2 regions of the Pelorhabdus sp. sgz311002 genome follow, and region 2 is predicted to be linked to the other one. Evidence: riboswitches for the same ligand, from Rfam matches in the RefSeq annotation. Region 2 holds a riboswitch; the other holds the start of a gene.

Region 1 (16,307 bases), 270 kb from region 2:
TTCTTGATACCGATGAAGAAAAAATTGGTCGTGATTTTTCTCATTTTTCTTATTTTCAGGAAGCCCTAGCAACAGGGGCGCCTTATGTATCTTCGTTGGAGCTTTCACAAGATACTTTAGAGAAGGGATTTTTCTATTTTAGCTGTCCGGTTTTAGATCAGGCAGGGCAACAGACCGGTGTTCTCGTTTTGCAGTATCGTGCAGAAATTTTGCATAATTTACTTAATAAGAACTTCATTCAGAATGGACCAGAGTCTTTCGCTATTTTGTTTGATGAAAATTTTCGTGTTCTTGCTGATAGTCGAAAAACGCAAATTACTCATGAACTTATCAAATCTGATGCGTTACTGCACGAAGGTTTAGGGAAAATTGACTCGCCAGCGCCGTATTTTACGATTCCTTTTCCTGATCAGCAGGGAGAGCCTATGGCTGGCGTGTCTACTAGGATTGGCTCAGTTCCGTGGTTTATTGTTTTTTTGCAACCAGAGGATGTTTTTTTACAGCCTATTTATGCGCAAATAGAATGGAAACGCTATTTTGTGCTGCTCATTGCAGCGATTGCAGCGATTTTCGCTGTCCTTTTATCACGCCATTTCTCTCGGCCCATTTTACATTTAACGAATCTATCACGGCAAGTTACGGCAGGAGACCTTAAAGTGGAGGCGAAAATTTCTACGCATGATGAAATCGGATTACTTACTTACCATTTTAATCAAATGATTCGGACAATGCGGTTTTCGCAAGAAAGTCTGGAACAAAAAGTGGAAGAACGTACGGTAGAAATAGTGGCGGCCAATCAGGAGCTTGTAGCGATGAATGAAGAAGTACGGGCCATGAATGAGACATTGCTTGATATCAATCGAAAGTTAGAGTCGGAAGTAGCGATTCGCTGTCAGACGGAGCAAGAGCTTTTGCGGCGCGAACGCCAATATGGGGCGATTACGAGTTTGCTTACTTGTGAAGCAGAAGATTTTGGTGCACTCTTGTCTCTGATATTACGAGATGCTTTGCAGTTGATTAAGGCGCCTGGCGGTTATATTGGCCTTTACGGTGAACAAGAGAAAACGCTGGTAATTCACTATATTTTTGGTGAAGATGAGTCGAAAAGTATGGAACATTTAGCGGCCGATGAAACCTTGCAACGTCTTGTTTATGACAGTGGTGAAATGATTCAAATCAGTGATTATCGTCAATATCAGAAGCGGTCCATGAAGCCAGGCTGTGAACGTTTGTCTAGTATCATTATGCTGCCGCTTAAAGAAAAAGGCTGTGTAAAGGGAATTCTAGTTGCAGGCTGGTTTGATGAAGTTTATCCTATTCGTCCTGATGAGGTCGCTGTTTTGCGGCAGTTCAGTGACTTGGCAGCGCTTGCGTTGCAACGAGCAGCGGCTCAGGAACAAATTCGTACGATCGCCTTTCATGATAGTCTTACTGGTTTACCCAATCGGGCTAGTTTATCCAAACGGCTTCAGGATGAGCTGGTTTTGGCGCAAAGATTGCAAAGAAAAGGTGCGGTTCTCTTTGTTGATTTAGATGATTTAAAATCGGTCAATGATACGCTAGGACATTTAGCTGGCGATGAAGTGATTAAACAGGCGGCTTTATATATTCGCAATGCTGTAGAAACAGAAGCATTTGTTGCACGTATTAGCGGCGATGAATTTATTGTCATTGCTTCAGGTGTAGAAAGCAGAGTACAAGCGGCGCTTCTTGCTGAAAAGCTTGTTAAGGCCTTGTGCCAGGAATATGTGGCATCAGGCGAAAAACTTCATTTGTCGGCTAGTATCGGCCTGGTTGTTTATCCAGAAGATGCTGATAATGCCGAAGAAATTTTAAAACGTGCTGATAGTGCTATGTATGCTGCCAAGCAGGCAGGGAGAAATTGCTGGCGATTTTATGAACCGGCATTGCTCCAGGAAGCATCAGAAAAGGTTATTTTAACAAATGCTTTACGGCAGGCTTTGGAGAAAGGGGAGCTTTATTTAGAATTTCAACCGTTAATGTCTTTGCAAAGCAATGATGTTTGGGGCTTTGAAGCTTTGTTACGCTGGTATCATCCGATTTATCAGCAAATTTCACCAGCTCGGTTTATTCCTTTGGCCGAAGCAAGTGGATTGATTGTGCCTATTGGGCGATGGGTGTTACAAGAGGCCTGTTTATTTGCGAAGGATTTAGCTGATTTAGGCAGAGATAATATACATGTGGCTGTAAATATTTCTTCACGGCAGCTTGCGTCAGAGGATTTTGTTGAATCAGTCTGTCACAGTATTGAAAAGGCGGGGATTGAGGCAAAACAACTAGAACTAGAAGTAACAGAAAGCAATTTGATTGAATCAATGGAACTGAGCGTGAAAAAACTATCTCAGTTGCGTTCGTTAGGCGTAGGTATATCTTTAGATGATTTTGGCACAGGCTATTCATCTTTAACATATTTAAGGGATTTGCCAGCGACAATTCTTAAAATTGATAAATCTTTTGTAGATCAAATTAGTATGGATGAAATGCAGTTAAATATAGTTGGCTCCATTGTTTCTTTGGGACATAGCTTGGAAATGACGGTAGTCGCGGAAGGCGTTGAAACAGCAGAGCAATTAAATTTACTTAGACTGTTTCATTGTGATTGCATTCAGGGATATATTTTTGGCCGACCCTTAAAAAGCGATAAGGCAATTCAAACATATTTGCAAAAAAAATCTTGCTAAATACTTGCGTATTTTTCAGAAATCTTTTATACTAAATAAAGTAATTATACATAATATTTTAGTTATGTATAGTTAATAGCTATGGGGGTATAGCTCAGCTGGGAGAGCGCTTGAATGGCATTCAAGAGGTCAGCGGTTCGATCCCGCTTATCTCCACCAAACAAACATAGACAGCGTAAGGCTTTGAAGCCCTACGCTGTTTTTTTATTATGTTAAGTTGTCCCTTGCCGAGTCCCTTATACCGAAAATTCGCTTGGATATTGAGAATAATACGTCTACTGGACAGGCATAGAAAGTTATAAGATAATAAACTTAAACATTTATGTGGAGGAGAGGTCTAATTGAGACAGAAAATTACTTTGATTACTTTAGGCGTTCAAGATATGGAGATTTCGCGCAAATTTTATCAAGAAGGGTTAGGATGGACTCCTTCAAAAGCTAGTCAAGAAAGTATAGTCTTTTTTGATCTAGGCGGTGTCGGGTTAGCCTTATTTCCCATTAATGAACTTGCTAAAGATGCAATGGTAAACGCAGGAAGAGCTGGTTTTTCAGGGATTACTTTAGCTCATAATACAAAAAACAAAAAAGAAGTAGATCATATACTTCAACAAGCCGAACAGGCAGGCGGTAAGATAATAAAAGAAGCGCAAATGGTATTTTGGGGAGGTTATAGTGGGTATTTTGCTGATCCCGATGGCCATTTATGGGAAGTAGCTTGGAATCCCTTTTTTGATTTTGACGCGAACGATGCATTAGTTTTCCCTTAATTTTCATAGGTATAGTTATAATATAAGGATCATGGCAATAGCTTTTTCTACTAAGTGGGTATGCAAGAGGTACTGCCTTAATGGATTCAAAAGTAGGCAGCAGAAACCTTGTAGCTTAACCGTAACTTAACCTAACCGTAACAATACATAAGGGAACTTTTGCTATAATGAAAACAAAGTTAAATAAACGATTTGACCCAATAGGCAGATACGTTTCAATAAGTTCCCTTGTACACAGTTATTCCCTCATTTTCCGCCGCAATGGCGGTATTTTTTTGTTATAAATTTCAGTGATGATATTTGCTTGGGTATGAATAGGATGTTATTAGGCAGTGATCCATTCAATTTGTATAATTTTTTGATGTTTGGCCATGGTTTTTCTTAAGCAAGTCAGTAATAAATCTTTCACGATACGTATATAATGGCAAAAGAGAGGCCTCAACCAGAGGCTGAGGCTAATTCAAATCAGAGCATTAAAATGAAGTCGATAATTAGGAAGAGGAGAATTACGAAGTCTTGGATGGTTAAGTCGATAGAAATTTTCATAAGACCACCTCCAAGTTTATTAAGGAATAGGTCACAACTATTCCTTATATTTTTTATGCTAAAAAAATAAAAATATACCTAATTCAAAAAGGTAAGAAAGCAAACTGGACAAAAAGTTAGTTAGAAAAATGTGAGAAGGCTACTTAAAACAGAAATACTGAGATAAAAAATGGATATAAAATTTGACAAATATAAACTTTCAGGAATAATATATACTTAGTGACTTATTCTCAGGGCGGGGTGAAATTCCCCACCGGCGGTATCTCAGTTACTACTGAGGAGCCCGCGAGCGCTCTTGATATTAAGAGGACAGCAGAACTGGTGAAAAACCAGTGCCGACGGTACAGTCCGGATGAAAGAGGATAAAGCAGTCAGCTAATTTTATTTTCAATAGACAGAAAACTGATGCACTATAGGTTTATTATTTTTGTAATGAATAAGCTGTCTGTATCTGTGCCCTGATTCTAGTAAGTCCTACTAAACTATTAGGAGGAAGTATACTATGAATCAAATTTTTCTTACTGAATATGAAAGTGCCGCCATGCGAGTGGAAGCAGCTCTTAATGCACTGCGCTGCGGCCAAGGAATTTTAGTTACTGATGATGCGGGTAGGGAAAACGAAGGCGATATCTTCTTTGCTGCAGAGTCTTTGACAAATGAGCAAATGGCAATGTTAATTCGTGAAGGCAGTGGAATTGTCTGCTTGTGTTTGCCTGAAGAAAGAGTTCGGGCATTGGAGTTACCAATGATGGTAGAGGTTAATACAAGTAGCTTTCAAACTCCTTTTACAGTTTCCATTGAAGCAGCAGAGGGTGTTACGACAGGGGTTTCAGCAGCTGATCGTGTAATGACAGTGAAAACGGCAATTTCTGATCCTGTAAATCCTGATAAGCTTCGGCGGCCAGGACATATTTTCCCATTAAGAGCTAAGCCTGGCGGTGTATTGGAAAGACCAGGCCATACAGAAGCGAATGTTGATTTAATGCGGCTCGCAGGCTTGAAACCTTATGGAGTATTATGTGAACTGACCAATCCGAATGGCACAATGGCAAGGTTGCCGGAAATTATAGAGTTCGCTGAAGCGAATAATATGGTAGTCGTTACCGTGGCCGATATAATTGCTTATCGAGAAAATAAAAAAATATAAAATAAATTGTGATTGATTGTATGAAGTATTATGGAGAGAAATGCTATCTGGCGTTTCTCTTTTTACTTCTCATTGCTAATTTGGTCCTTCTATTTAGAAAAGCGAGCGTAAAGGAGATAATCATTGTGGCTGTTAAAGGCTGGGATAAGCTAACAATCACTAGGGATGATGGAGAAAAAGTTGAAGCGATTGCGCCAATCATTATTTCGGCAAGTCGTGCAACTGATATTCCTGCGTTTCATTCCGAATGGTTTATGAATCGACTCAATGCAGGATATGTAAAATGGATGAATCCATTTCATGCAAGTCATTCACAATATGTTTCTTTTGAAAAGACAAGAGTTATCGTGTTTTGGACAAAAAATCCTAGGCCAATCATTACATATTTAGATGATATAAGTAATAAAGGATTAAAATTCTACTTTACTTACACTGTCAATGATTATGAGGCGGAAGGCTTGGAACCCAATGTACCGCCTTTACATGAAAGAATTAATACATTTATTGAATTATCTAATAAGATAGGCAAAGAGCGAGTCATATGGCGATTTGATCCTTTAATTTTAACAGATAGCTTGGATATAAGCACACTGTTAGCAAGAGTTGAAAAAGTAGGTGACTCATTATATCAATATACAGATAAACTTGTGATTAGCTTTGCCGACATCCAGGGGTATCCCAAGGTGCAAAAAAATTTAAAAAGAGCAGGTATAGAATATAAAGTATTTACGAACGAAGCTATTTTAGAAATGGCGAAGGGAATTCAAGCTATCAATAAAAAGTGGAATTTATCTATCGCAACTTGTGGCGAAGCGATTAGCTTACAAAAGTATGGGATTATGGCCAATAAATGCATAGATGATGAATTAATGCTAAAGTGTTTTTCTCATGATAAAAGGCTTATGGAATTTTTAGGATATGAAAGAGTTCAAATGGATTTATTTTCATCGAATCTCTGTTCAAAACGAGATGTTAATCTAAAAGATACAGGGCAAAGAGCTGCCTGTGAGTGTATCGTAAGTAAGGATATAGGACAATATAACACGTGTATGCATTTATGTTCATATTGCTATGCAAATTATTATCCCATTATGGTAAGGAATAATTTTAAAAAATTAAATCGATATGGAGAAACGATTTTGACGTAAGATACGCTTTATTTGGCTTTTGCAGCTGAATAGAGCGTTTTTTATTGTTTTCTATAACTTTAGGTATAATTCTTTTATTGTTCTATGAATCATGTCAAAGCCTTATTAAACCTATATTTTCTATCGAATAATAATTATTAGAAAAATATATCTTTTGGCAGAAGTAACTTTACTTTAGTTCTATTACACTATACTCAAGAGGAACAAGAAAACAAGAACAACAAGAACGGCAAGCTGCCGGAAGAAACATCCCGTCAAAAGATCTCATTTATCTTATCATCCTATATTTTTAGTTATGGAATACTAAGGAGGCGATGCAGATGATCTGTCAAAAATGTCAGAATGCTATGGAATTTTTGCCCAAATCGACCCTGGATGGTTGTCTTTACCCAGAAAATACAATTCAAAGTAGTTGTGAATATACTTTTTATTATTGCAGGAAGTGTCATGTTTTGGGGATGAAGAAGGAATCTGTACATGAAATTATTACAATACAAAATGAGATTCCTAGCATAGAATGGTAAATAGAAAAAAAGTTACACTAATTTTACATAATATATAGTATAATATATATGGATATGGAGAAAACTTATTTTTTAGATACGATTTTTAAAAATAAAATGGAAATGGTTAGAAGGGATTGATCTTATGCACTATTTGTTTTGGGGACTTGGTGTTGCGGCTGTAATTGCAAGCGGCTTATTTATGCACATGTATTCGGTTTTACAAGTTATATAATAAACAATTCGAGCTTTCTGGTAAAGCTGGGATTTTATTTTCAAAGGAGAAAAGGATGGAGCGTAAAAGAAGTACTGTTTTCAGTCAATCATTTAGAAAATATGCCGTTACAAGTGTTGTTGTATTTACGGCGCTTGCTGTTGGCTTTATAGCTGGCTGTACCAATAAAACGCCTGTTTCTTCAGCGGAAACTAAAAATGCCGCTAAACAAACAGCTGTTATGCCAGATGGATTAAAAGGCGTTCACACTGTCGCAGCGGCAGGTTCTGTTGATGTAGCATTTAGCCCTAAGGGCGGTGTTACTAATATGATTGTAGGCGAACTGGGAAAAGCGCAAAAATCTGTACAAGTACAAGCCTATAGTTTTACTTCAAAAGAAATTATTGATGCCTTGATTGCTGCTAAAAAACGTGGCGTCGATGTGCGGATTATTATTGATAAAAGTAATATTGATAATGATGATAAGGAGACCGCTAGAGAGAAGAAAGAAAAAGAATTGCTTAATTCAATCGCCGATAGCGGAATTTTAATGAAAGTTGATTCGGATTTTCAAATTGCTCATAGTAAGATTATGATTATTGATGGAATGGATGTCATTACAGGGAGCTTTAATTTTACGTATTCGGCGGAGAACAGCAATGCTGAAAATTGTTTAATTCTTCGTGGTAATAAGGCGCTGGCTGAACAGTATGTGAAGAATTGGCAGTGGCGTTGGGATGCAACAAAAGCTTATGCAAAACAATAAATTTTAGACTTCCTTGTTAAAAGAGACTGTCGGCGAAATGCTGACAGTCTCTTTTTATCAAGAAGATTCTTTCGAAGCATATTTTGTTTTCATACTTTTTGCTATAAATTGTGCATATCCTTTATCAAGTGAATAAATGTGAGGGGTGATTGAATCACGTAAAAGTTGAAGAATTTGATTACAGATGAAAGGATTGTTTACATTCATTTGGTTTTTATAATTTTGGACTTGTTCAAATAAATTTTTATGGGCCTTTTTGTGTAGGGAATAACTGGGATATTTATGATGCAGCATAAATTTTTCCTCGTGAAAAAAATGATTTTTTAAAAACACCAAGACCTCATCAAGGAGAGCTTCTAAGTTATGAATTTGATCTTTATCTTTAGTGGCATCATGGAGCGCATTCAGCATGGAAAAAATCTCTTTATGTTCTTCGTCGATACTATCGATGTGTACGCTGAGTTGGCTATTCCATTTAAAAAGTATCATGATTTGTAACCTCCTAAGTGAGTAATGTAATCATTTAATATAATAAAGTGTACCATTTTTTGCGATGCTTTTATATAGTTTCATTAAAAGTTGTTATATTCTGAGATTTTTATTAAGTGAATTTTATTTTTGTTTTATGAAAATGCAAGAAGCAAAAGAACTAAAAAGAATTTACGGTATTATTTTTACATTGGATATAACTATATTGCTATTGTTTGGCGATTTATAGGAAATTGGAAGAGTTTGGCGAAATAGTATGATGATTCAATAATTTGCTATTAAATTGATAATTTTTGCTTCTCTTTTTACTATAACTAAAGGATTATTTTTTGAATCCTTTTACTTTACTTTGCAAGGTATGGATAAGAAGTTCAGTAAGGAGGGAAAAAGATGAACCGTACGAATCAATTGACCTTAGGAGAGACGGTCAATGTTCAAATTTTACAGGAAATACAAGATAAATTTTCTGATGCGACAGGTCTCGCTGCTGTTATTGTTGATGCTGAGGGCAATCCGATTACACGTCCTAGCAATTTCACTCGTTTTTGTAAAATTGTCAGATCAACGGCAAAAGGGTTAGAACGGTGCATCAACTGTGATGATCAGGGTGGTCGCCGTCATCAAAAACCATCAGTATACCGTTGCCATGCGGGACTTACTGATCTTGCGGCGCCGATTATTGTACAAGACCAATATATTGGCGCTTTTTTGGGCGGACAGGTTTTAGTAGCGCCGAAAGAGAGCAAGGCTAAAGATGAAATGTTTGATTTTACAGCAGACTTGGCGATTGACAACGACCAATTAGGCGAAGCTTTTAATGAAGTAAAAGTAATTGCTAAAAAACGGATTCAAGCGGCGGCTGATCTCATGTATATTATGGCTAACTATATTGTCGAGATTGGAGCTGCTAATATTTCAGGCAATTTGCTTATGGAGGAAATGAAAGCAAAAGCTGATTTGGAAGCAATGCTTCGTGCTACAGAGCTTAAGGCGTTGCAGTCGCAAGTCAATCCGCATTTTCTTTTCAATACTTTAAATACAATCGCTCGTTTGGCATTATTGGAAGGCGCGACGCAAACACAGGAAGTTGTTTATGCGTTAGCGGATTTATTGCGCAATAATCTTAGAGATATGGATGATTTACGTACGTTGGAGCAAGAAATTAAATCGATTACTGACTATTTGACGATTCAAAAAGTGCGTTTTGGGGAACGAATTCGCGCTGTTATTGATGTGGATCCTCAAATTGCCGATATCAAAGTGCCGGCACTTACTTTGCAACCTTTGATTGAAAATGCGATTATTCATGGTTTGGAAAGAAAAGTAGAAGGCGGTAAAGTGAAGATTTCAGCAAAACGCTATGGCGATCATGTTATGATTTCTGTCGTTGATACAGGAGTTGGTTTACCGCAAGAAAAAATTAATACAATCTTTCAGGCGGAAAAACGGAAAGAAACTCATGGTCAGACAACTGGACTAGGAATTTTAAATGTTCATAAACGGATTCAACACTACTTTGGCAGTGAATACGGTGTGAAAATTGATAGTGTTTTGGGGGAAGGAACAACGGTGGAAATTCACTTACCTTACCATTGTGCATAAATCATTGATTTGGGAGAGAATGCTATGGATAAGCTGTTGATTGTAGATGATGAAAAACTAGAAAGAAAAGCTCTTACATTTATTATTGAAAAACACTGCCCTAATATACAAATTATTGCAGAGGCAGGCGATGGCGCTAGCGCCTGCGAATTAGCGGCGCTTCACAAACCGGACATTGTCCTTATGGATATTCGCATGCCAGGAATGAATGGTCTTGATGCAGCTAAGCAGATTCATGAGCAATTACCTGATACTTGTATCGTAATTTTAACTGCCTTCGATGAATTTTCTTATGCTAAGGCGGCGCTAAAGATCGGTGCCGTCGAATATTTGTTAAAACCGGTGCGGCCTGATGATATTATTGCAACTTTAGGCACGGTAAGTCGGAAAATTAGTGCAGTGAGGGCAAAGAAAATAGAAGAAGAGCAACTTCGGGCTAGTGTAACGGCGGCACTTCCCTTTATCCAAATGTCGTTTGTGTATGATCTGATTTCCGGCTCAATTTGTGATAAAGAAACTTTGCGAGAACGCTATCGTTTCCTAGGGGTACCGGTGGATCCCAACGTGGCCCTAGTAGCGGATATTGATAACTTTCGCCAGATTACACGTCAGGGAACGGAACTAGAACGGCAAGTGATTAAGCAGAAAGTACATCATTATATAAAACAACTGCTTGGCAGTGATGTTTTAGTAACGCCTCTTGGCAGTGATAATTTTATTATATTACTTAGTTTTGTAGAATCTAATGAGACAATGATTGAAAACTTGGCGCGCGAAAAAGCGGCGCTGATCCGTGATTCTATTGCAACCGATTTAAATCTCAGTGTAACGATTGGGATTGGAAATTATTATAAAGAAATTTGCGAGATCCACAAATCCTATGTGGAAGCTGTGGCAGCGAAGCGCCAGCGTTTTTATTTCGGCGATAATCAAATTATTCATATTAAGGATATTCCTCACTTAACGGAAGGACCGTTGCAATATCCTTTTCAATATGAACGAGTTTTGCTTGAACAGATTCGTTGCGGTGATCGAACTAAGGCGCAAGAGGCCTTGGGCCTGTTGCTTAATGAAATCTTTTCCAAACATGCAAGTATAGAAATTGTTAAGGCTTGTGTTTTAGAACTAATTATTGTGACTTCGCGAGCGGCTGTTGAGGGCGGAGCTAGTCTTGAGAAACTTACGTTGCTGAATTTTAATTATTTGGATCAATTGCAGGAATGTACAAATAAACAGCAGGTTGAGGAATGGCTGCATGATCTCTTAGATAAACTTGTTGATAACATGCTCGATAATCGAGCCAGTATGAATGTTCGAGTGATTCATAAGGCCTGCGAATATATTGTGAGAAATTACCATAAGAATATTTCGTTAGAGGAAGTCGCGCAAACGGTTCATCTCAGTCCGTTTTATTTTAGTCGCCTGTTTAAGCAAGAAAGAGGTTATAATTTTGTGGATTTTCTCACAAAGGTTCGTATTGATAAGGCAAAAAAAATGTTGCAAAATTCCGATTACACAGCAGTTCGGATTGCAACTGAGGTTGGCTATAAAGATGCCAGCTATTTCAGTCGTGTCTTTCGCCAGGCTGTAGAAATGACGCCAAATCAGTATCGACATGCGGTACGCTCACGTCAGTCCGAAAAAAACAGTGAAAATATCTAAGGCAATATTTTTCTATAAAGAGCTGCTACGGCAGCTTCTTTTTTTCCGTAGATATCCTTTTTAGGGAATATAGAACTTTTTTTACAAGTTTCGATAGTTTTCTGTCAAAACAAGCCGAGCTAGTAGGAGGGCGACAGGGAGCAGGCGAATTAAATTAACAGACTTTTAACATAATGGGGGATTTTAGGTGACGTTACAAGATGTTTTAGCGGCGTTTAGTGTAATTTTAAATGGTCTGCCTGCTGGATTGTATGCCTTAACTTTTGGGTTTGCTGCTGTTCCGACTGCGATTGGTTTTGCTATTGGGGCTATCGGTTGCGGTTTGCTGGGACTGGTTTCACCGATTTCCTTTCAGGCGGAAACGATCACCTTAGCTGGGACACTGGGAAATACGCCGCAAGAGCGCTTTTCTATTATTTTTTTAGAAGGTTTCATTTTACTTATTATTGGTTTACTAGGATTTTTTCAAGCACTTGTAACCTTTATTGGGCCGGTTATTACTAGCGGAATGATGGCCGGTGTTGGCATTATCTTAGCTCGTGTTGCCGTAGATATGGTGATAAGGCGACCAGTCGTTGGTTTTGTGTCGGTTGCAACCGCTCTGGCAGCTTATTATATGACGCCGAATCCTGCGGACAAGCTTGTTTATACGATTGTTATTTCTGTTCTGGCCGCTTCTTTGGCAGGATGTTTTTTTACAGGAAGTCAGCCTACGCTTAGTGACAAAAATCAAGAAAGCTTTGTTTTACAAAAATTTATTTTTAATCGGCGCGTGATTCGCGGTGCTTTGGCAATTTGTGCTTTAAATATTGGCGCTAATATCGCTTTTGGCAGTATTACTGCTAAAACTTTGGCACAAAGTGATATTAATCTAGATCACCTAACAATTGTTAGTAGTTTAGCTGATATGGGTTCGTCGCTCTTTGGCGGCGGTCCTGTACAAGCTATTATTTCGGCCACCGGGGCGGCACCGCATCCTGTTGCTTCAGGGGTCCTGATGATGAGCCTTATGGCTATTATCTTAGTAAGCGGCATGTTGCCAAAACTAGGGCGTTATGTTTCCGGTGAATCAATTAGTGGATTTCTACTTGTATTAGGTGTTATTGTAACGGTTCCAACGAATGCCGGTTTTGCTTTAGCTGGCGGTATTGGTTCATCTAGCGCTATCGTAGGCGGTGTTACTATGGCTATGACAGCGATTACCGATCCCTTTATTGGCATGCTTGGCGGTTTATGTGTACAGTTTCTAATGACTCTTTTTCCTGTTTAAGGAAAAGCGCAAGCAAAGAAAGGAGTTTTGTAGTATGGAGGCCTATGAGAAAATTGAGCAATTACAACATTTAATTGCAACCAAAACAGCAGCAAAGCTACCAGGCCCATATAAGGTTGGCGTGGATTTGGGGACAGCAGACGTAGTTCTTGTCGTAACCGATGAAGCGGGAAATCCTGTAGCTGGTAGTATGGAGTGGGCTTCTGTCGTCAAAGACGGTTTAGTCGTTGATTTTCGCGGGGCTACGATGATTGTGGAGAAGCTAAAAGCGGAAGTCGAGGGGATTCTTGGTTTTAATTTAGACAAAGGGGCAACGGCTATTCCCCCGGGAACGGTAGGGCGTAATGCCGCCGCTTGCGGTCACGTTATTGCTGGAGCCGGGCTTGATCCAATCTGTCAAATTGATGAACCGGTCGCTGCTGCGAAAGCCTTGGGAATTACTCATGGTATTGTTGTGGATATTGGCGGTGGTACGACTGGGGTGGCTGTACTAAAGGATGGTGAAATTGTCTTATCAAAAGATGAAGCTACAGGCGGTACCCATGTTACGCTGGTCCTTGCTGGCGCTTTTAAAATTAGTACAGAGGAAGCGGAAGCTTTGAAAAAGGATGTAAGTCATCATCGTCAGATCTTGCCAGTGATTCTACCTGTGATTGAAAAAATGGCGACCGTTGTGCAGCAAATGCTAACAGGATATGAGGAGTATAACGATTATCCTGTCTATGTAGTTGGCGGAACCGCTTATTTAACAAACTTTGGTGAAGAATTCGGGAAGGCCTTTGGCAGGCCAGTTCATGTGCCGCCTCATCCTTTGCTTGTTACGCCGCTCGGAATTGCTATGTTTGGCTAATATCACACTTGGAAAGTGAGGTCATCGCAGATGAAAGAGTCAGAAGACGAAAAAATCGTTTTATCGGATATTGTGGACTTAAAGTTTTTGCAGGAGTTTCAAGATAATTTTGCTGAAGCCGTCGGTGTAGCAAGTATTACTGTTGATACGACTGGAGAGCCTGTGACGCAGCCGAGTAATTTTACGGATTTTTGCATGAAGTATACGCGCGGTTCTGATTTGGGATTAAAGCGATGTAAAGAATGTGATAAAATCGGCGGGGAGCAGTCGGCGCAGACTGGTAAGCCCGCGATTTACGATTGTCATGCTGGGCTAGTTGATTTTGCCGCGCCGATTCTGCTAGAGGGAAGGCAAATTGGGACGATTGTAGGCGGACAAATTTTGACGGATCAGCCAGAAGAAGAACGCTATCGTAAAATCGCTCAGGAAATTGGCGTTGATTCCAATGCTTATGTTGCTGCCTTAGAGAAAGTGAAGGTGGCGCCAAGAAAAAATGTAGAGGCGGCGGCAAAGGTTTTATTTTTAGTTGCTAATACTTTATCTAAGTTAGGACACCAGCAATATAAATTGCAACAAATGGCTAGCTCCATTAATACGAGTATTTTGCAGATTTCAGCGATGACGCAAGAACTTGCCGCTTCGGCATCTGATGTCAGGCAGAATCAAACCAGTCTGAATGCTGAAATAAATCAGGTTGATACTGTATCACGGCAAATTAATGAGGTTATGGGATTTATTAAAGACATTGCTGACGAGACAAGACTTCTCGGCTTAAATGCGGCGATTGAAGCAGCTCGGGCCGGTGAAGCCGGGCTAGGCTTTGGCGTAGTGGCTAGGGAAATACAGAAATTATCGGATAATTCAAAACAAACTATCGGGAGAATTCGGGAATTTACCGATATTATTCAGGGATCGGTACAAAAAACGGTAATTATGGGAAATGATACGTTAAAAACAGTTGAAGAGCAAACTGTCGCAATTGAAAAGGTTACCGAAAATATGAATGAAGTCACTACGATGGCGGGAGATATCTACACTTTGGCTAAAGAAAAATAAGCAAAGCGGTTTTATATCATTGTAGAGTCGACAAAAAGACGGTAGCTTGTTTAGAAGCTGACCGTCTTTTTTATAAAATCTGTTTTTTGATTATGCACTTAGTTATATGGCAGCTCGAAAGAGTTCCTCCATTTGTTCCTGGGTAGCTTGGCGTGGATTCGTTAAGCTGCACATGTCTTTGAGAGCATTCGCAGCGAGAAGTGGAATATCTTTCTCATTAAAGCCGCGTACTTCTCTAAGCCCAGCTGGTATTCCTACTTCCTTAGACAGTGTGCGGATCGCAATAATTGCGGCTTGGGCACTTTGTTCCAGCGTCATATTCATCGTTTTGATGCCAAATGCTTCGCTGATATCGCGGAACTTTTCCTGGGTTTCTTTTGCATTGAATTCGGCAACAACTGGCAGCATAATGGCATTGCATAAACCATGGGGCAGATTATAGAAGCCGCCTAATTGATGGGCCGCTGAATGAACATAACCGACACTGGCATTATTGAAGGCAATCCCAGCAAGGTAAGCGGCATTAATCATCATTTCCCGAGCATGCAGGTTTTTTCCATCATGGACAGCTGTTGGTAGGTGATTGGCAATGAGCTCGATGGCTTTTAGGGCTTTGCAGTCCGTAACAGGCGTAGCATTTGTTGATACGTAGGCTTCAATGGCGTGGGTCAAGGCATCCATGCCGGTAGCCGCTGTTAAAGAGGGGGGCATGTCAACCATGAGTGTAGCATCATTGATGGCAATGCGGGGCGTAATACGCCAATCGGAAATTGTCATTTTTACATGACGTTCTTCATCGGTAATAACACAGAAACGAGTCAATTCACTGCCTGTTCCAGCGGTAGTATTCACACTAATCATTAGTGCTGATGGTTGTTTCAGTTTATTTAATCCTTCATAATCATTAATTTGACCGCCGTTCGTAGCTAGGAAGGCTACGGCCTTTGCACAATCGTGCGGTGAACCGCCGCCAAAGGAAATCAGAAAATCACAGCCGTTGTCTTTAAAAAGTTTCAGTCCGTAATTCGCGTTGTTAACAGTAGGATTAGGATTTACGCCGTCATAGATTACATAGAAAAGGCCAACACTTTCTAACGTATCAGTGAGACGGCGAATCAAGCCGCTTTGAACCAGAAATTTGTCACTTACAATAAGCGCTTTTCTTAGCTTCATCGGTTTTAGATAATCGGCTAGTTTTTCTAGACAACCTCTTCCGATCAAGCTGATCGGCGCCATAAAATACTCATGTACTTGGTTTTCCATTTCAATCAGCTCCCTGTTTTCCATTCATCTCCTTCATCCTAACATTTCAAAAGGGGGGAAACAAGAGAAGGACAGGCCGATTTGCGGAAGTTGGCAAGATAAGCCTATAATGTGAAAAATAATTGCTGAATGCAATTTTCTGTAGTTGGGAGATGCGCAAATATTTTTTATAATGCCGCAAATATGTAGCTTCGATCTCTTTCCCATTCCGTATTATAATAAGAATAAGAATTGAACAATTTTTCTCGAGGCTGAGGAAGGATATCGAATGGGGGAACTGTAGATGAATAAAATTATGATTTCACCAAGCCGTTACGTACAA
Region 2 (16,307 bases):
TGCTTGCCCGAATTAATCAAAAAGGCGTGCTGGGCGATCCCAAGGTGCGCGCCGCCTTTATTAGCGCTTGCGACCGTAAAGCCTATAACGAAGTGATTTTGAAGGGAACTTTTATTGAAGGCAAAGCGCCCGTACCTCCCTCCATGGATTATGGTTTTGACCAGCTTACTGATCCGAACAGTTACAATATGGAACGGGCTAAACAACTTCTAGCAGAAGCCGGTTGGAAGGACCTAGATGGAGATGGTATCCTTGAAAAAGACGGTAAAAAATTGACTGTAGATTTTGTGGTATACAACAGCCGGGCGGAATTACCGATTTATGCTGAAGCAGTGCAATCGGATGCGAAAAAGGTCGGTTTTGATGTAAAAATAAAAACAGTAGATTATAATTTGGTTGACAAGATGGGGATTAATGGAGAATATGACCTTTTGATTTCTAATATTACTACGGCAAATACTGGTGATCCTGAGATCTTTTTAAACTGGTATTGGCGCACCAATAAACAAGGCGATAATCCTCAGAACGGTTCTGGTTACAGCAATCCAGTTCTCGATAGCAAATTTGCCGAGCTGTCGACGGAATTCGATCTTCAAAAGCGCCGCCAGCTCATTATTGATATACAGCAAATTATTATGAATGATGGAGCCGCCTTATTTTTAGGGTACCCAGAAACCAACATCATTGGTAAGGCAGCTCTGGCTGGGGTCAAAATGTATCCTTCTGATTATTATTGGCTGACAAATCAGATTCGACCTGTAAAAAAATAAAGCACTTAGAGGAGAATGGAGATGTTGTTAGAGGTGCAGAGACTTTTTGTCTCTTATGCAGATCAGGACATTGTTCAAGATGTTAGTTTATCCCTTGCAGAAGGAAATGTTCTAGCAATTGTGGGGGAAAGCGGTAGCGGCAAAACAACGATTATCCGCGCTATTCTTGGCTGCCTGCCCCATGAAGGTCGTGTCCGCGAAGGAACGATTTTGTTTGAAGGTAAGAATGTATTAAAAAATGCTGATCAAGACTGGCGCCAACTTTGCGGAACCAAGATCGCAATGGTTTTTCAAGACAGCGGCAGCATGCTAAATCCAATTCAACGAATCGGCAAGCAGTTTGTCGAGTATATCTGTGAGCATTCGTCTATTAAAAAACTAGAGGCCGCTAAGGCGGCGGAAGAAATGCTTAGAAAAATGCAACTGCCGAATCCGGAAAATATTATGAAAAGTTATCCTTTTGAACTGAGTGGCGGTATGCGCCAGCGTGTCGGCGTGGCGATGGCTATGTTTTTTAAGCCGCGGCTGCTGCTGGCAGATGAACCGACATCGGCTTTGGATGTTACGACACAGGCGCAAGTAGTAAAAGAAATGCTAGAAATTTGTCACAAGGATAAAACGGCTATTATTCTTGTGACACATAATATTGGTGTGGCCGCTTATATGTCAGATAGTTTGCTGGTAATGCGCGAGGGGAAAATAGTGGAGTCTGGCAGGACAGCTGATATTATTGCTCAACCTCAAACGGAGTATGTGCGAGAACTGCTTGAGGCTGTACCACAAGTCGGAGGGAAAAGATATGTCAGCTGAAAAAGCAGCAATTCTAGAGATCGATCATGTCATAAAGCGTTTTCCCGTAGCTGACGGACGGATGTTGACAGCTTGCAATGATGTATCATTATCTCTCTATCAAGGAGAAACACTAGGAATTGTTGGCGAAAGTGGCTGCGGTAAAAGCACGCTTGTAAAGCTGATTATGCAGCTCTATGAGGCGAGTAGCGGGGCTATTTACTATCGGGGTAAAGATCTTACGCAGCTTAAAGGCGAAGCGAGGCGACAAAATCGGAAACATATACAGATGGTATTTCAAGACCCATCTCAAGCCTTTAACCCCAAGATGAAAATAAAGGATATCCTTTGTGAACCATTGCGAAATTTTAATCTGTTAAAGAGCTGGGAAGCACCAATACAAGTTACCAAGCTTTTGCAACTTGTTGAATTGCCAGAGGCTTTTGCGAATCGTTATCCTAGCAACATGAGCGGCGGACAACGTCAGCGTATTGGAATTGCCCGTGCGCTGGCTTTGTCGCCAGAGATTCTTGTCTGCGATGAGGCGACTAGCGCTCTTGATGTATCTGTTCAAAAAAAAATCGTGGAACTTTTAGTAAGAATACAACAGGAAAAACATTTATCCATGATTTTTATCTGTCATGATTTAGCATTGGTTGCTCAGATTAGTCATCGCATCGCCGTCATGTATCTTGGTAATATTGTCGAAATACTCGCTGGCAGTGATTTGCAAACTGCTAGGCATCCTTATACTAAGGCACTCTTACAAGCTGTTTTTCCAGTAGCACAAAAAGGAAATTCAGAGGTTCGTCTGTTAGAAGGGGAAATACCAAGCCCGCTCGCCTTGCCGCCAGGGTGTTCGTTTCAAAATAGATGTCCTGAAACCAGAGAAATTTGCAAACAGGAAAAACCTAAATTACAAGCGATTTCAGCGGAACATCGTGTTGCTTGCCACTTAGTGAGTTGCGCTTTAAAAGGTTGCTAAAATTTCTTAAAAGTGATACACTAACAGAGAAGTTGAAAATTACATAATATAGTAAAGATAGCCTTTGGGGCCAGGTGAGAAAGCGTGCTTTCAATTCCTGACCGGCGGTTAAAGCCCGCGAGCCGTTATGGTTGATTCGGTGTAATTCCGAAGCCGACAGTACAGTCTGGATGAGAAAAGGCTGAGTAGATTTGTTTGTGTTGCACAAGCTATTTTCAGGCCCCTTTGTATATTTTTTTCTACAAGTGGCTGAAGATAGCTTGTTTTTGTTTTTCTACCTCGCCCTGACTGAAAGGCAAGATTGCAGGTGAAACAGAATGATTATAACTAAAGAAGAACGACAGTATCATGAAAAGTTCATGCAAATGGCAATTGCTGAGGCAAAGCAAGCTTTAGGCTGTACCACGCCAAATCCTCTTGTTGGCGCCGTGATTGTAAAGGATGATAAGGTGATTGGCAAAGGCTATCATCATATGGCAGGAACGCCCCATGCGGAGATTCATGCGCTACAAGAGGCGGGGGAAGCGGCAAACGGCGCTACTATTTATGTAACTCTGGAGCCCTGCTGCCATCACGGCAGGACAGGTCCTTGTACTGAGGCGATTATAGCGGCAGGTATTCGCCGCGTCGTTGTGGCAATCACTGATCCCAACCCGCTTGTAGCCGGCCATGGCATCGATAGATTGCGTCAAGCTGGTATAGAAGTCTTAGAAGGAATCTGTTGTTTAGATGCCGTAAAAGTGAATGAAGCGTTTGTGAAATGGGTTTCAACTAAGATGCCTTTTGTCTTATTAAAGACAGCCATGACGCTTGATGGTAAAATTGCTACAGCGACAGGACAGTCCCAATGGATTACTGGCCCTGCCGCCAGACAAACCGTTCATCGTCTGAGAAATCAGTATGATGGGATTCTTGTCGGAATTGGTACGGTGCTTGCCGATGATCCGCTTTTAACAACGCGGCTGCCTGAGGGCCCAGGTTGTAATCCAACGCGGATTATTCTTGATAGTAAGGCTCGTACACCGCTTGATGCCAAAGTCGTTACAAATAAAGAAGCGCGAACTATTATTGCTGTAACAAAGTCTGCGTCAATGGATAAGGTAAAGGCCCTAGAAGCTGCCGGTGTAACGGTTTGGACAATTAGTGAAGGGCCAAGCGGCTTGAATCTTAGAGAACTTTTTAGCCGTTTAGCCAGTTATCCTGTAACAAGTATTCTTGTAGAAGGCGGCGCTGCTGTCAACGCTTCTGTGCTAGCAGAAAACCTAGCTGATAAGGTGGCCTGGTTTGTGGCGCCAAAGATCCTTGGCGGCAAGACGGCGCCATCGCCGATTGGCGGCAGTGGCGTGGCAAGTCTTTCGCAGGCTTATGAACTAGAGGATCTTGCCATAGAGCAGCTAGAGGAGGATATTCTCATTAGCGCTTATCTGAAATCACGGGAGGGACGCGATGTTTACCGGACTTGTGGAAGAATTGGGTAGAGTGAAACAGATTGAAAAGACGGCAAAATCAGTTCGCCTGACAATTGCCGCTAAAAAAGTCCTCACTGATGTAAAGTTAGGTGACAGTATTGCCGTGAACGGCGCCTGCCTTACAGTTGTTGATTTTAGCACCAGCCATTTTACGGCCGATGTCATGCCGGAAACTGTGAAACAGACAGGTCTTAGAGATCTTGCGATTGGCGCTGCTGTAAATCTGGAACGGACGCTTCGCGTTGGTGATCGCTTGGGCGGTCATATTGTGAGTGGTCATATTGATGGAATCGGCACAATCCAGAATGTAAAAAAAGATGATATTGCCGTTGTTGTTACAATTACTGCGGCGGCAGAGGTCATGAGATATATTGTAAAAAAGGGCTCTATTGCCATTGACGGAGTCAGTCTAACTGTTGTGGATTGTGATGCGCATTCGTTTAGTGTATCACTCATTCCTCATACTTATGAAGTGACAGCTTTAGCTACCAAGAAAATTGGTAGTACTGTTAATTTGGAAACTGATATTTTGGGACGCTATGTGGAAAAGTTATTACAGAGTGACACTACTGAAGCAGTAGCTGAGCCAAGTCGCATATCCACTGCTTTATTAGGTAAATATGGGTTTCTAGCATAAAAATTTTAAAGAAAGTATTCTTGTTATAAGATGGAGGGATAGTATGTTTAACACAATTGAAGAGGCCATTGAGGATATTAAACAAGGAAAAATGATTGTTGTTGTTGATGATGAAGACCGTGAAAATGAAGGCGATTTATTAATGGCTGCCGAAAAGGTAACGCCAGAAGCTGTCAATTTTATGGCTACTCATGCTCGTGGCCTAATCTGCATGCCTGTTGACGGTGCACGGCTTGATGAACTCGAAATTCATCCTATGGTGGAAAACAACACTGATAACCATGAAACAGCGTTTACTGTATCCGTTGATGCGGTAACGACAACAACTGGGATTTCTGCTTTTGAACGGGCAGAGACCATCCGTTGCATTTTAGACAGTAAATGCAAACCAACGGATTTAAGACGTCCTGGCCATATTTTTCCGTTGCGCAGTCGCGAAGGCGGTGTTTTGCGTCGGGCGGGGCATACCGAAGCAGCAGTTGATTTGGCGAAGTTCGCCGGTCTTTATCCTGCTGGCGTGATTTGTGAAATCATGAATGAAGATGGGTCTATGGCGCGCATTGATTCGCTGCAAAAGTTTGTAAAACAGCATAATTTAAAACTGATTACTGTTGCCGATTTGATTCGCTACCGGAAACGTCATGAAAAGCTGATTACGAAGGCAGCTGATGCAACGATGCCGACGAAATATGGTCAATTCCGGGTTGTTGCCTACGAGAGCGCACTTGATAAACAGTGCCATATTGCCTTAGTTAAAGGCGATGTTTCTGGCAAAGAAAATGTTCTTGTTCGTGTTCACTCTGAATGCCTTACAGGCGATGTGTTGGGATCTTTGCGCTGCGATTGCGGCGATCAGTTGGCCGCATCTTTAAAGCGAATTGAAGCAGAAGGCGAAGGCGTACTGCTCTATATGCGTCAAGAAGGTCGCGGCATTGGTCTCGCTAATAAAATTCGCGCCTATGCTCTGCAAGATAAAGGCAGTGATACGGTAGAAGCCAATGAACTCTTAGGCTTTCCGCCGGACTTGCGTGAATACGGTATTGGCGCTCAAATTCTAGCCGATCTAGGCTTAACAAGTATTCGTTTGTTAACGAATAATCCGAGAAAACGTGCTGGTCTGGAAGGCTACGGTCTGAAAATTACCGAGCGGGTTCCCATGGAAATTCGTGCTAATAAATTCAACAACCGTTATTTATCAGTGAAAAAAGCAAAGTTAGGACATTTATTGAAACAGTATGAGGAGGCAAAATAAGATGTCAACAATTTATGAAGGAAATTTGATTGCGAAAGATCTTCGTGTTGCTATTGTGGTAGCTCGTTTTAATGAATTTATTACAAGTAAACTTTTGTCTGGAGCGAAGGATGCCTTATTGCGTCACGAAGCACAGGAAGATAATATTGATACTGTTTGGGTTCCCGGTGCTTTTGAAATTCCTTTAGCGGCGCAAAAACTGGCGAAAAGTCAAAAATATGATGCTGTAATCTGCTTGGGAACAGTAATTCGTGGCAGCACTTCTCACTATGACTATGTTTGCTCTGAAGTATCCAAAGGAGTAGCTCATGTGGGACTGGAAACAGGCGTACCGACTATTTTTGGTGTACTTACAACAGAAAATATCGAACAAGCGATTGAGCGAGCTGGCACAAAAGGCGGCAATAAAGGATTTGATGCCGCTATGTCCGCCATTGAAATGGCAAATCTATTAAGAAATATTGGATAAAGATTACTTGTTTTACAATTATTTCCTGGGAAATGAGTGTTTGTTTTGAAAATAGCAATTGTAAGTGATACTCATGGATGTGCTGCTACTTGGCAGCACATCTATGAAACCTATATGAGTGACGTTGACTCTATTATTCATGCTGGTGATATTTTATATCATGGACCACGCAATGAAATTCCGGCAGAATATAATCCTAAAAGTTTGATCGACATGCTGAATCAGCTGCCGCAGCCCTTCTTTTCCGTACAGGGAAACTGTGACAGTGAAGTCGATGGAATGGTTTTACAGTGGCCGATTCATCCTTCCTTTATGTACTTGCAGTTAGGTCGATATAAGATCGTAGTGCAGCACGGCCATACTTTAACAGACGATCAGAAGGTGAAATTAGCGCAGCGCTATCGGGCTAATTTATTTATTAGCGGTCATACTCATCTGCCTGTGCTTGCATCTCATGAAGGTGTGACTTTACTGAATCCCGGTTCGCCAGCTATGCCTAAAACAGCTGCTAAACGGGGTTCTTTTGCCTTACTTTTTGATCAAAAGATTCAGATTGTCGCCGTTGATAACGGGGAAGTGCTTATGGAGGAAAACTATGGATCATTTAATTAAAGCAACGGCAGGCGATGGCTTGCGTATCCACGCCGCTGTTACCACCGAGCTGACAGAAGAAGCTCGACTTCGCCACAATTGTTCGCCTGTGGCCACAGCGGCGCTTGGTAGAACGATGACGGCAGCTTTGCTGTTTGCAGCTAACTTAAAAACAGAAGAAACGGTTACCCTAAGAGTAGCCGGTGATGGACCTTTAGGGGAGATCATTGTAGATGCTAAGGGCGGTTTAGTCCGTGGCAAGGTGAAAAATCCAACAATAGATCTTCCGTTAAATGCAGCAGGAAAACTTGATGTCGGTGCTGCTGTAGGCCGAGGATCACTCTATGTGACGCGTTATACGAATATGAAGCAGTCGTTTACGGGCAGTTCGGCTTTGGTTTCTGGAGAGATTGCTGAAGATGTTACGGAATATCTCTACACATCAGAGCAAACGCCTTCTAGCGTAGGCCTCGGTGTGCTAGTAGAACAGGATCGGACTGTACGGGCGGCAGGCGGCTTTATTTTGCAGGCTTTACCGGATGCTTCCGATGCTGATCTTGATATTGTAGAAGCTAACCTCAAGGCGTTACCGTCGGTATCGTCGCTTGTTGCTGAGGGGCAAGATGCGAAAACTATGATTGAAGCTCTTTGCAAGGGGCTTCCAATCCGTTATTTAGAGGAACAGGAACTTGCTTTTCGTTGTACTTGTTCCAAAGAACGAGTGGAAACTGCTTTAATCAGTTTAGGAAGCGAAGAATTGTCTCGCTTGATAGCTGAAGATGGCAAAGCAGAGCTTGTTTGTCATTTTTGCGGCAATAAATATCAGTTTGATCAAACTGATTTGAATGAACTTTTGCAAAAAGTAAAAGAAGAATAAAAAAAATCCTCCGCAATAAGCGGAGGATTTTTTTATAAAACATAAAAATTAGATTGCTCTTTGAATTTTGCCGGAACGGAGACAGCGAGTGCAAGTGTTAACTCGTTTAATTTCGCCATTTACAACTGCTTTAACACGCTGAATGTTCGGTTTCCAAGTGCGTTTGGTTTTCAAGTGGGAATGGCTGACGTTAAAGCCGCTGCGCTCACCTTTGCCGCAGATTTCACATAAGTTTGCCATTTATTCCACCTCCTTTTAAGAAGGACAAAATATCCCTTTACTAAACATTAGTATTTTAGCACAGATCACTAAGAGAATGCAAGTCTTTAGCAGGATTTTTTCCTTATGGTCAGAATTTTATTATATAATAGAAAAAAAGGGGTGAATATAATGATCACAACAGATACTTTGATTATTGATATTCTCCGCAAATATCCAAAATCTCAACTGGTTCTCAAACAGCATGGCATGAATTGCGCCTCCTGTTTAGGGGCTGACTCTGAGAATATCCAGAGCGGCGCAAAAAATCATGCCGTAAACATTGATGAATTGTTAGCAGAATTGAATCGTTTGGCGGCAAGACAGAAAGGTGATTAGTGTGCTCGAGTGGAGCAGTTCGATCCAATATATTAAAGGCGTTGGTCCGGCGAAAGCAGCGCAGCTTGGAAAACTAGGGATCTTTACAATTGGTCAATTGTTGGAATATTTTCCGGTTCGGTATGAAGATAGAAGTCAGTTAAAGCAAATTAGCGAGCTATCGCCGGGAAACGTAGAGGCGTTTCGGGGAAAGGTCCTGACTGTAACGGAACGCAAAGTTCGGCGGGGCCTTTCTCTTTTATCGGTTGTCGTTGTTGATTCAACGGGTTCGGTTGAACTTGTTTGGTTTAATCAACCTTTTCTAAAAAAACGCTTTACTGTAGATGCCCTCGTAAGTGTTTATGGTAAAATTGAGCGTCATTATACACTGAAGGTTACGAATCCGGAAACTGAAATAATCAGTGAGACTGATCTATTTCATGGCCGGATTCTTCCTGTTTACCGTCTTGGTGAACATATTCCCCAAACTCTAATACGATCTTTAATAGAAAAATTCTTATTGACGGAATTTTATATTCCAGAAGTCTTGCCGGAAAGAGTTCTTCGTTTGCAAGGACTTATGGGACGCAAAGAAGCTTTTCATACGATTCACTATCCTGCATCGCAAGAGAAACTTCAAGCGGCGATCGATAGACTAAAGTTCGAAGAACTTTTTTTATTACAGTGTGGTCTGCTGCTACTAAAGGCGCAAAATCAAAAACCTTTTTCCGGCATTAAGCATGGCCGGGATGAAGAATTAAGTACTAAGGCCATCGCATTGTTGCCTTTTACACTCACTAAGGATCAGCAAAAAGCCCTCAAAGATATTAAGACCGATATGGAGGACACGCAGCCCATGCAACGGCTATTGCAGGGCGATGTAGGATCAGGGAAAACCGTAGTTGCTGCTTTAGCGCTTGTGAAGACGGTAGAAAATGGCTTTCAAGGAGCTATGATGGCGCCTACGGAGATTTTAGCGGATCAGCATTATCATACCTTGGCAAAGCTGTTAGCACCCCTGAAAATTAAAGTGGGGTTACTCACAGGCAGTAAGACGAAAAAGCAAAAAGAAGAAGTTGGCCGTTTATTACAAGCGGGTCTTCTTGATATTATTGTGGGAACTCATGCCTTGATTCAAGATACCGTACATTTTCGACAATTAGGTCTTGTTGTTACTGATGAACAGCACCGCTTCGGCGTGGCGCAACGAGCAAAGCTTCAGGCCAAAGGAGCCGAGCCTGATGTGCTTGTTATGACAGCAACGCCGATACCGCGAACGATGGCCCTGACGATTTATGGCGATCTTGATGTATCACTGATTCAAGAGTTGCCGCCTGGTCGTAAACCGATTCGTACTTTTTTACGCGGCGAAGAAAAAAGTGAGGCAATTTATCAATTTGTCGCCAAGGAAATCGCGAAAGGTCGTCAGGCTTATGTGGTTTGTCCGCTAGTCGAAGAGTCAGAAAAAATTGATACTCAGGCAGCAGTGCAACGCTATGAAGAACTTTCTACAGGATTATTTCAGGGGATTTCTTGCGGTCTGATTCATGGTAAGATGAAAGCAAGCGAAAAAGAAGCCGTTATGGCTGCTTTTTATAAAAATGACATCTCTTTGTTAGTCGCTACGACGGTCATTGAAGTAGGCGTAAATGTGCCAAATGCAACAATTATGGTAGTGGAAGGAGCCGAACGCTTTGGTTTGTCTCAGCTTCATCAATTGCGAGGACGGATTGGCCGCGGCGAACATGCCTCGTATTGCATTTTGATTTCTAAAGTAAAACAAGGTGACACGCAGGAACGTCTTCAGGTTATGACAGAATCAAATGACGGCTTTGTCATTGCTGAGCAGGATCTTTTGCTGCGCGGCCCTGGGCAATTTTTTGGTACGAGACAGCATGGACTACCCGATCTTAAAATTGCTAATATTGTTACTGATGTGGCCATTTTATTAAAAGCTCGGACGGCGGCGCAAGAAGCTGTATTGGAAGAGGATTATAGGAATTTACTTTCGACCATTTTACCGAATCGTTTTGGTGATCGCTTTTCCCTTATTTTACATAGTTAAAAAAAAAGCGGCGGCTGACGCCGCCTATATGGGAGAGGAGAAAATTTACAATAGTAGTTATGCCTTAAATACAGTCTAATTATACATAAACGAGAAAAAAATTATTATTATTTTTAGGGAGGGGTTTTATAATGAGCAAAAGCAGTGACAAGGTAACTTTTTTACATCATACGAAAGGCTATAATTGTGCGCAGTCCATGTTGGCAGTCTATGGTCCGCGACTCGGTCTTCCAGAAGAAATTGCTCTTAAAGTTGCGTCAGCCTTCGGCGGCGGTATTGCCAGAAGCGGTCAAACCTGCGGGCTCGTAACAGGCGCTTTAATGGCAATTGGCATGACTTGTGATCCAGCCGATCCTAGCAGTAAAAATGAAGTGTGTGATTTAGCTAAGCCATTTTTAGAAGCCTTTAAGGCAGCCAATGGTTCACTCTTATGTCAAGATTTACTTGGTGAATCGATGGCAGGCCCTGCAGGACTCGCAAAGCTGCAAGCGAATAATACAACATCAATTCGTTGTCCGCAGCTAGAGAAGAGTGCTGGCGCTATTTTTGAAAGACTTTATGGCGATCGCTTATTGCCGGAAGAAGAATAGCAAGAGACTAGGAATCATTTTTAATTTGATGATTTTTCAGTGGCTGAGCCTGTTTAACTGAGATTTTTTGAAGCGTAATTGTTGATATTTCTTACTAATAAGGGCTGGTTTACTGACAAATAACACGCCACTGAGTACGAGAATGAGGCCAATAAAGGAATAGAATGAGAGGGCTTCCCCTAATATATAGTAGCCTACGAACTGAGCAATAACGGGTGAAACATAGGTCCACGTAGAGGGAAGCAGCATACCAGCGCGACCTACTAGCCAATAGTAAGCGCCATGTCCGCCTAAAGAACCTAAGAAGATGAGATAGAGCAAAGCGATCATTAAGAGATCAGTCGATTCTGTGATAGAAAAACTTTCAGTGCCAAGAGACAGCAACATTAGCAGAGTTCCCCCAATAACCATTTGCCAGCCGTTAAGGGTAAAGGGACTGATGTTTGCTGCTAGGAGTTTTTGCGCTGTCATCGTGCCAAAAACGTTACCTACTTCAGCAAGCAAAATGACGATAACGGCTAAGAAGGCATAAGGCGTTGCCTCTAGCATCAGTGCCGGAAGTAGAGCAATTGATACGCCGAGAAAAGAAATCAGTAAGCCGCTACCACGAATCAACGAGTATTCTTTCACTCCTTGAAACCATTCGACAAGACCAATCATAAGCGGCGTTGTCGCCGCAAGGAGAGCAGCTAGGCTAGAAGAAATATATTGTTCCCCCCAATAAAGACAGCCGAACATCAGTGCTGTCATGAACAAGCCAACTATAAAAATAGATTTGTAATGGCCTTTTGGTAGGGTAATTGACCTACCGCAAAGTTTAACTGCGAGTAGGACGATGAGTCCTGCTGTAAAAAAACGGGCTCCGGCAAAGAGAAATGGGGGAGCTCCGACATTCACGCCAACTTTAATGGCTAAAAAAGTAGTGCCAAAAATTAAACACATGGCGCTATAAACGATATACATAAAAATCCCTCTTTTCTGTTCTATAACATTGCTGTATTATGAATCTATAAAACCATCATTTACCTATAACAGTCAAATGATGGCTATAACAGTTGGAGGGATTATGAACATATTCATTCAACGGGACAGCAATGAGTCGATTCGACAACAAGTTTATTTAGAACTGGCGCAAAGAATTCGTTCTGGTCTGTTAGAGCCTGGCATCCGACTTCCCTCTGTGCGGGAGTTGGCAAGAGATTTAAAAATAAGCTTAGTCACAGCCCATGAAGTTTATAAAATGCTTCAAGATAAAGGGCTTGTGAAAACCTTACCTGGTAAGGGAACGTTTGTTGTTCTTCTGACAAATAAAGAGCAATCCGAAGGAGCATCTTTACAAGATCCGTATAGTTGGCAGCTTTCTGTGCCAGATTATTTGCCGCGGGCTAGCTTTTGGAGTCAAAGTGCAGTAAGATTGCCAAAAGAAATTCTTGATTTAGCCGATGCCTGCGTCCATTATTCGCTACTTCCCTTAACTTTTATTCAGGAATCGATCCGGGAAACTTTGCGGGGATCACCGGAATCGTTAGGACGCTATGCTGATTTTAAGGGAGATCAGGAGTTTCTGAATGCGTTAACAGAGTACCTCAAAAAGTTGGCTATTGATCTTGAGCCGCATCAGCTTCTTATAACAAATGGAACGCAGCAGGGGATTAATTTATTTGCTCAAACATTTTTAGGACCGAATGATACGATTGCGGTAGAGGCGCCTTGTTTTTCTGGAGCGATTGATGCTTTTCGTCTGGCTCATGTGCGGTTGCAGCCTATTCCCTTAGATCAGGAAGGACTGCGTGTTGATATTTTGGAAGATTTGGCGGCCTATAGCCGTTTGAAAGCCGTCTATGTAGTGCCTACGGGTCAGAATCCTACGGGCGCCATTATGAGTCGATCACGTCGCGAAGATCTTCTGGTTTTCGCACGCAAGCATAATGTACTAATTTTAGAAGATGAACCCCATCGTGAACTCGAAATTCCTCAAATTCAGCGGGATTGTTTGCCACCTCCCTTAAAAATGCTCGATCATGATGGTCGTGTTGTTTATTTAAAAGGTTTTAGTAAATTTCTGTTTCCCGGCATGCGGCTTGGTTTACTCGCCGCTGATGGTAGTATTTATAATCGCTTGCTTGCTGCGAAGTCGATTGCTGATCTCGGTTCGCCCTTATGGCTGCAAAAATCGCTAACGCCGCTGTTTCGAAACCCCAAGCTATTTCAAGCAATTGAGGAAATCAGTTGCCGATTAACAGCTAGGCGACGCAAGGTTTTTGCAACTCTTAGGAAACTGTTGCATCCTGATATTCTTTTGCCAAAGCAATCGTCAGGTCTTTTTATCTGGCTGACTCTGCCGCGGGGGATGCAATCAGACACACTCATTCCCGAAGCGCATCGACGCGGCATTCATTTCTTGCCAGGTTCCATTTTTTATGCAGGTGAACCAGAGATTAATCATTTGCGCATTTGCTGGACCAATCTTTCTGATGAAGATTTACCGCGGGCGCTTACGATTCTTTGTGAATTATTAAATGATGCGGTAAAAACGTTTAGATGTTAGCGTAGTAGGGTATACAAAAAGAGAAGCATCCTTTGGGGGTGCTTCTCTTTTTGTACCTATATGCAGTTTTATTTTAACAAAGTTTGTAGAAACAACAACTCTTCCATGTCATTTAAATATTGGTAGAGCATGCCGCGATGCTCAAATTCATCTCGATCTCTAGGAAGTTCCATCGTGGTGAAACTCTGACGAAAGCGATTAAAGTCATCTAGCCGCAAGACGGCAATATCCTTATGATGAAAATCTTTGGCGATTTTTATCGTGTAATCAGCAACTAAAAGCGTTTGGGGATACGGTGTCAGGAGTCTATCAAAATATTTTTGCATGTTTTTTAAATGATGCAATTGCTGTAAACGAATATCCATGTATTGCGTGTAGTCGCTGCTGTTTGTATAAAAACTGTTATTATAGTTTTTTAATGCCAGTTCGCGGCCTTGTTTTAGTTTCGTTTCTAACGCTGTAAACAAGGCTTCTCCTTTTAGAGAATCAGGTTGATTTTTTAAGGTTTCCGCCATATGACGGAGAATGTCCTGAATCATTCCTTCGATAGCTACTTGCTCTTTTTTTATTTTATGCTCAAAATTTGGCATATATAAATTAAGTAGCATAGCCGTAAGCACACCGATACCCATCAGTGACATTTGATTGATTAGTAGTGGTAGAGAGGTATTTTCTTCAATTAATAGATGGGTAATCAAAACGGAACTGACAACAATGCCGTCTTGTACTTTACATTGTACTGTCAAAGGAATGAAAATTAGTAAAAAGAAAGCAAAGCTAAAAGGGGTGTAACCGCATAACTGGAAGATGACTATGGAAAGACATAAGGCCAATAGAAATGAGCCAATCATTTTAGCAGCAAACCGTACAGATTGTTTGCGGGTTCCCTGAATACAGAGAATCGTAATAATTCCGGCCGTTGTAGCAAATTTAAGATCAAAATGAATCGCAAGATACATAGCGATTCCTGTGCCTATCACTGTTTTAAGAGTTCTATAACCGATAAAATTCATAAATAACCTCCGATATAACTTGTTCCAATTCTATCCTATCATAGAACGAAAGTCCCGGGGAATAGGCCCTTTAGTTTGTTTATTCATTATGTCGGGTCAGTATAAATTGAATTGTCATTTCAATTGGTGATGCAGGTGTGATTTTTTCCCAGGGAGTAGGAGTTACCATATGGGCTGTTTGGTCAGAGGCTGTATCTGTAATATAGGCTTCATCAAAACGATAAATTTTTTGTTCAAGGTCGGCAGTAACATGCGCTTTAACAGTTTGTTGCTGCGTTTTTCTATCAACTAAAAGCCAAAAGTTTAGAATGTTTTTATTGATTGTAATACGATTCATATCCACATGATAAGAAACATTGTTTTGCGTTGTAACATATTGCCAAGTTGCTTCCGCTGCATAAGCAACCTGGCAGATAATCATCGCGAATAGCAAAATCGCTAAAAAACGTTTCATAATTGAGCCTCCTGACGTTTCATAATTTAGTAGCTATATTCATTGACTTCGTCAGCAAAGGGATAATTTCCTATAAAAGAAATTTTTTCATGTGAGAAGTAATTGAAAAAGGCTTTTCTGGAAAAGAATCGAAAGAAAAAGAAAGTGTAATGTATTAGCCCCTACAGGAGGAATGAGCATGGTTGCAGAGACCTTATTGCACAGTAAGTACTATTTATATATGACAAGTTTTTTTGCAGGAATGTCTGTTATGGCAGTAGAACTTGGCGCGAGCAGGCTATTAGCGCCATATTTTAGCTCTTCTCAGATTGTATGGACCATTATTATTGGAACAATCATGATCGCTATGGCACTGGGAAATGTCTGGGGTGGGAGAAGTGCTGACAAAAATCCTAATCCCGATATTTTATATAAACGAATTATTATAGCCGCTTTATGGATTGCGGCAATACCAGTGTTGGGTAAGTATATTATTTTAGCTGTATCTGCTGTGCTTGTTTTAACAATTGATACTGATTTTTTAGTTTTTGCAGCTTTTTCCACTTGCATGATTCTCTTTGTATTTCCTCTTTTTTTGCTCGGTACGGTAACGCCTTCGCTCGTAAAGTACACGGTTGATAGTTTGGACAACAGCGGTCAAACTGTGGGAAAGCTTGTAGCAGTTAATACGATTGGCAGTATTATTGGTACGTTTGTACCGACGTTTATTACGATTCCCGCCGTGGGAACATCAATGACCTTTTTATTGTTTTCTGGTATTCTTCTTGGAATTGGTTTGATTTATTTTATTTATAAACGGACAAAGCCGAAAACATGTATAGCAAGTATTTTATTATTTTTGTTTTGCAGTATAGTTGGATCATCCGATCATTTAGCCTTTTGGGAAAAGAATCTCTTATATGAAGGGGAATCACTTTATAATTATTTACAGGTAAAAGAAACGCCTGATAGCATTATTCTTTCTACCAATGTATTGTTTGGCGTTCAATCAATTATGAAAAAAGACGATAGCCTCACCAAAATGTATTATGATTATGCTCTGGCGGCTCCTATCATGACTGGTACTGCAACAAAAGAGCCAATGAAAATTTTAGTGATTGGTATGGGAACCGGGACTTATGCAAAAGCGTGCCATAAATATTTTACCAATGCTAAAATCGAAGGTGTGGAAATCGATCAGAAAATAATTGACTTGGCTAGTCAGTATTTTCAGCTTCCATCA

What was found. Region 2 has a riboswitch for FMN ahead of ribD (bifunctional diaminohydroxyphosphoribosylaminopyrimidine deaminase/5-amino-6-(5-phosphoribosylamino)uracil reductase RibD). Riboswitches for the same ligand answer to the same signal wherever they lie in the genome.
Region 1: it holds a riboswitch for FMN, as region 2 does, so the genes downstream of both, ribB (3,4-dihydroxy-2-butanone-4-phosphate synthase) here and ribD (bifunctional diaminohydroxyphosphoribosylaminopyrimidine deaminase/5-amino-6-(5-phosphoribosylamino)uracil reductase RibD) in region 2, are expected to answer to the same signal.

Annotation. Positions count from the first base shown of each region.
Region 1 covers NZ_JBWBCL010000001.1:269,791-286,097, forward strand. The annotation lists gene AC0NJP_RS01380 (EAL domain-containing protein) at 1-2,702, shown strand, start outside; tRNA gene AC0NJP_RS01385 (tRNA-Ala) at 2,786-2,861, shown strand; gene AC0NJP_RS01390 (VOC family protein) at 3,044-3,469, shown strand; FMN riboswitch at 4,238-4,383, shown strand; gene ribB (3,4-dihydroxy-2-butanone-4-phosphate synthase) at 4,518-5,162, shown strand; gene AC0NJP_RS01400 (DUF1848 domain-containing protein) at 5,288-6,310, shown strand; gene AC0NJP_RS01405 (phospholipase D family nuclease) at 7,104-7,793, shown strand; gene AC0NJP_RS01410 (bacteriohemerythrin) at 7,851-8,282, opposite strand; gene AC0NJP_RS01415 (sensor histidine kinase) at 8,673-9,884, shown strand; gene AC0NJP_RS01420 (response regulator) at 9,909-11,546, shown strand; gene AC0NJP_RS01425 (hypothetical protein) at 11,734-12,816, shown strand; gene eutJ (ethanolamine utilization protein EutJ) at 12,851-13,666, shown strand; gene AC0NJP_RS01435 (PocR ligand-binding domain-containing protein) at 13,697-14,722, shown strand; gene AC0NJP_RS01440 (iron-containing alcohol dehydrogenase) at 14,825-15,985, opposite strand; gene AC0NJP_RS01445 (glycerol dehydrogenase) at 16,269-16,307, shown strand, end outside.
Region 2 covers NZ_JBWBCL010000001.1:538,431-554,737, forward strand. The annotation lists gene AC0NJP_RS02770 (ABC transporter substrate-binding protein) at 1-770, shown strand, start outside; gene AC0NJP_RS02775 (ABC transporter ATP-binding protein) at 792-1,580, shown strand; gene AC0NJP_RS02780 (ABC transporter ATP-binding protein) at 1,570-2,544, shown strand; FMN riboswitch at 2,601-2,730, shown strand; gene ribD (bifunctional diaminohydroxyphosphoribosylaminopyrimidine deaminase/5-amino-6-(5-phosphoribosylamino)uracil reductase RibD) at 2,862-4,022, shown strand; gene AC0NJP_RS02790 (riboflavin synthase) at 3,991-4,650, shown strand; gene AC0NJP_RS02795 (bifunctional 3,4-dihydroxy-2-butanone-4-phosphate synthase/GTP cyclohydrolase II) at 4,694-5,902, shown strand; gene ribH (6,7-dimethyl-8-ribityllumazine synthase) at 5,904-6,371, shown strand; gene yfcE (phosphodiesterase) at 6,417-6,983, shown strand; gene hslO (Hsp33 family molecular chaperone HslO) at 6,967-7,839, shown strand; gene rpmB (50S ribosomal protein L28) at 7,888-8,079, opposite strand; gene AC0NJP_RS02820 (DUF1858 domain-containing protein) at 8,230-8,436, shown strand; gene recG (ATP-dependent DNA helicase RecG) at 8,438-10,480, shown strand; gene AC0NJP_RS02830 (C-GCAxxG-C-C family protein) at 10,612-11,070, shown strand; gene AC0NJP_RS02835 (DMT family transporter) at 11,107-12,033, opposite strand; gene AC0NJP_RS02840 (aminotransferase-like domain-containing protein) at 12,137-13,618, shown strand; gene AC0NJP_RS02845 (aromatic acid exporter family protein) at 13,687-14,631, opposite strand; gene AC0NJP_RS02850 (hypothetical protein) at 14,711-15,085, opposite strand; gene AC0NJP_RS02855 (spermidine synthase) at 15,264-16,307, shown strand, end outside.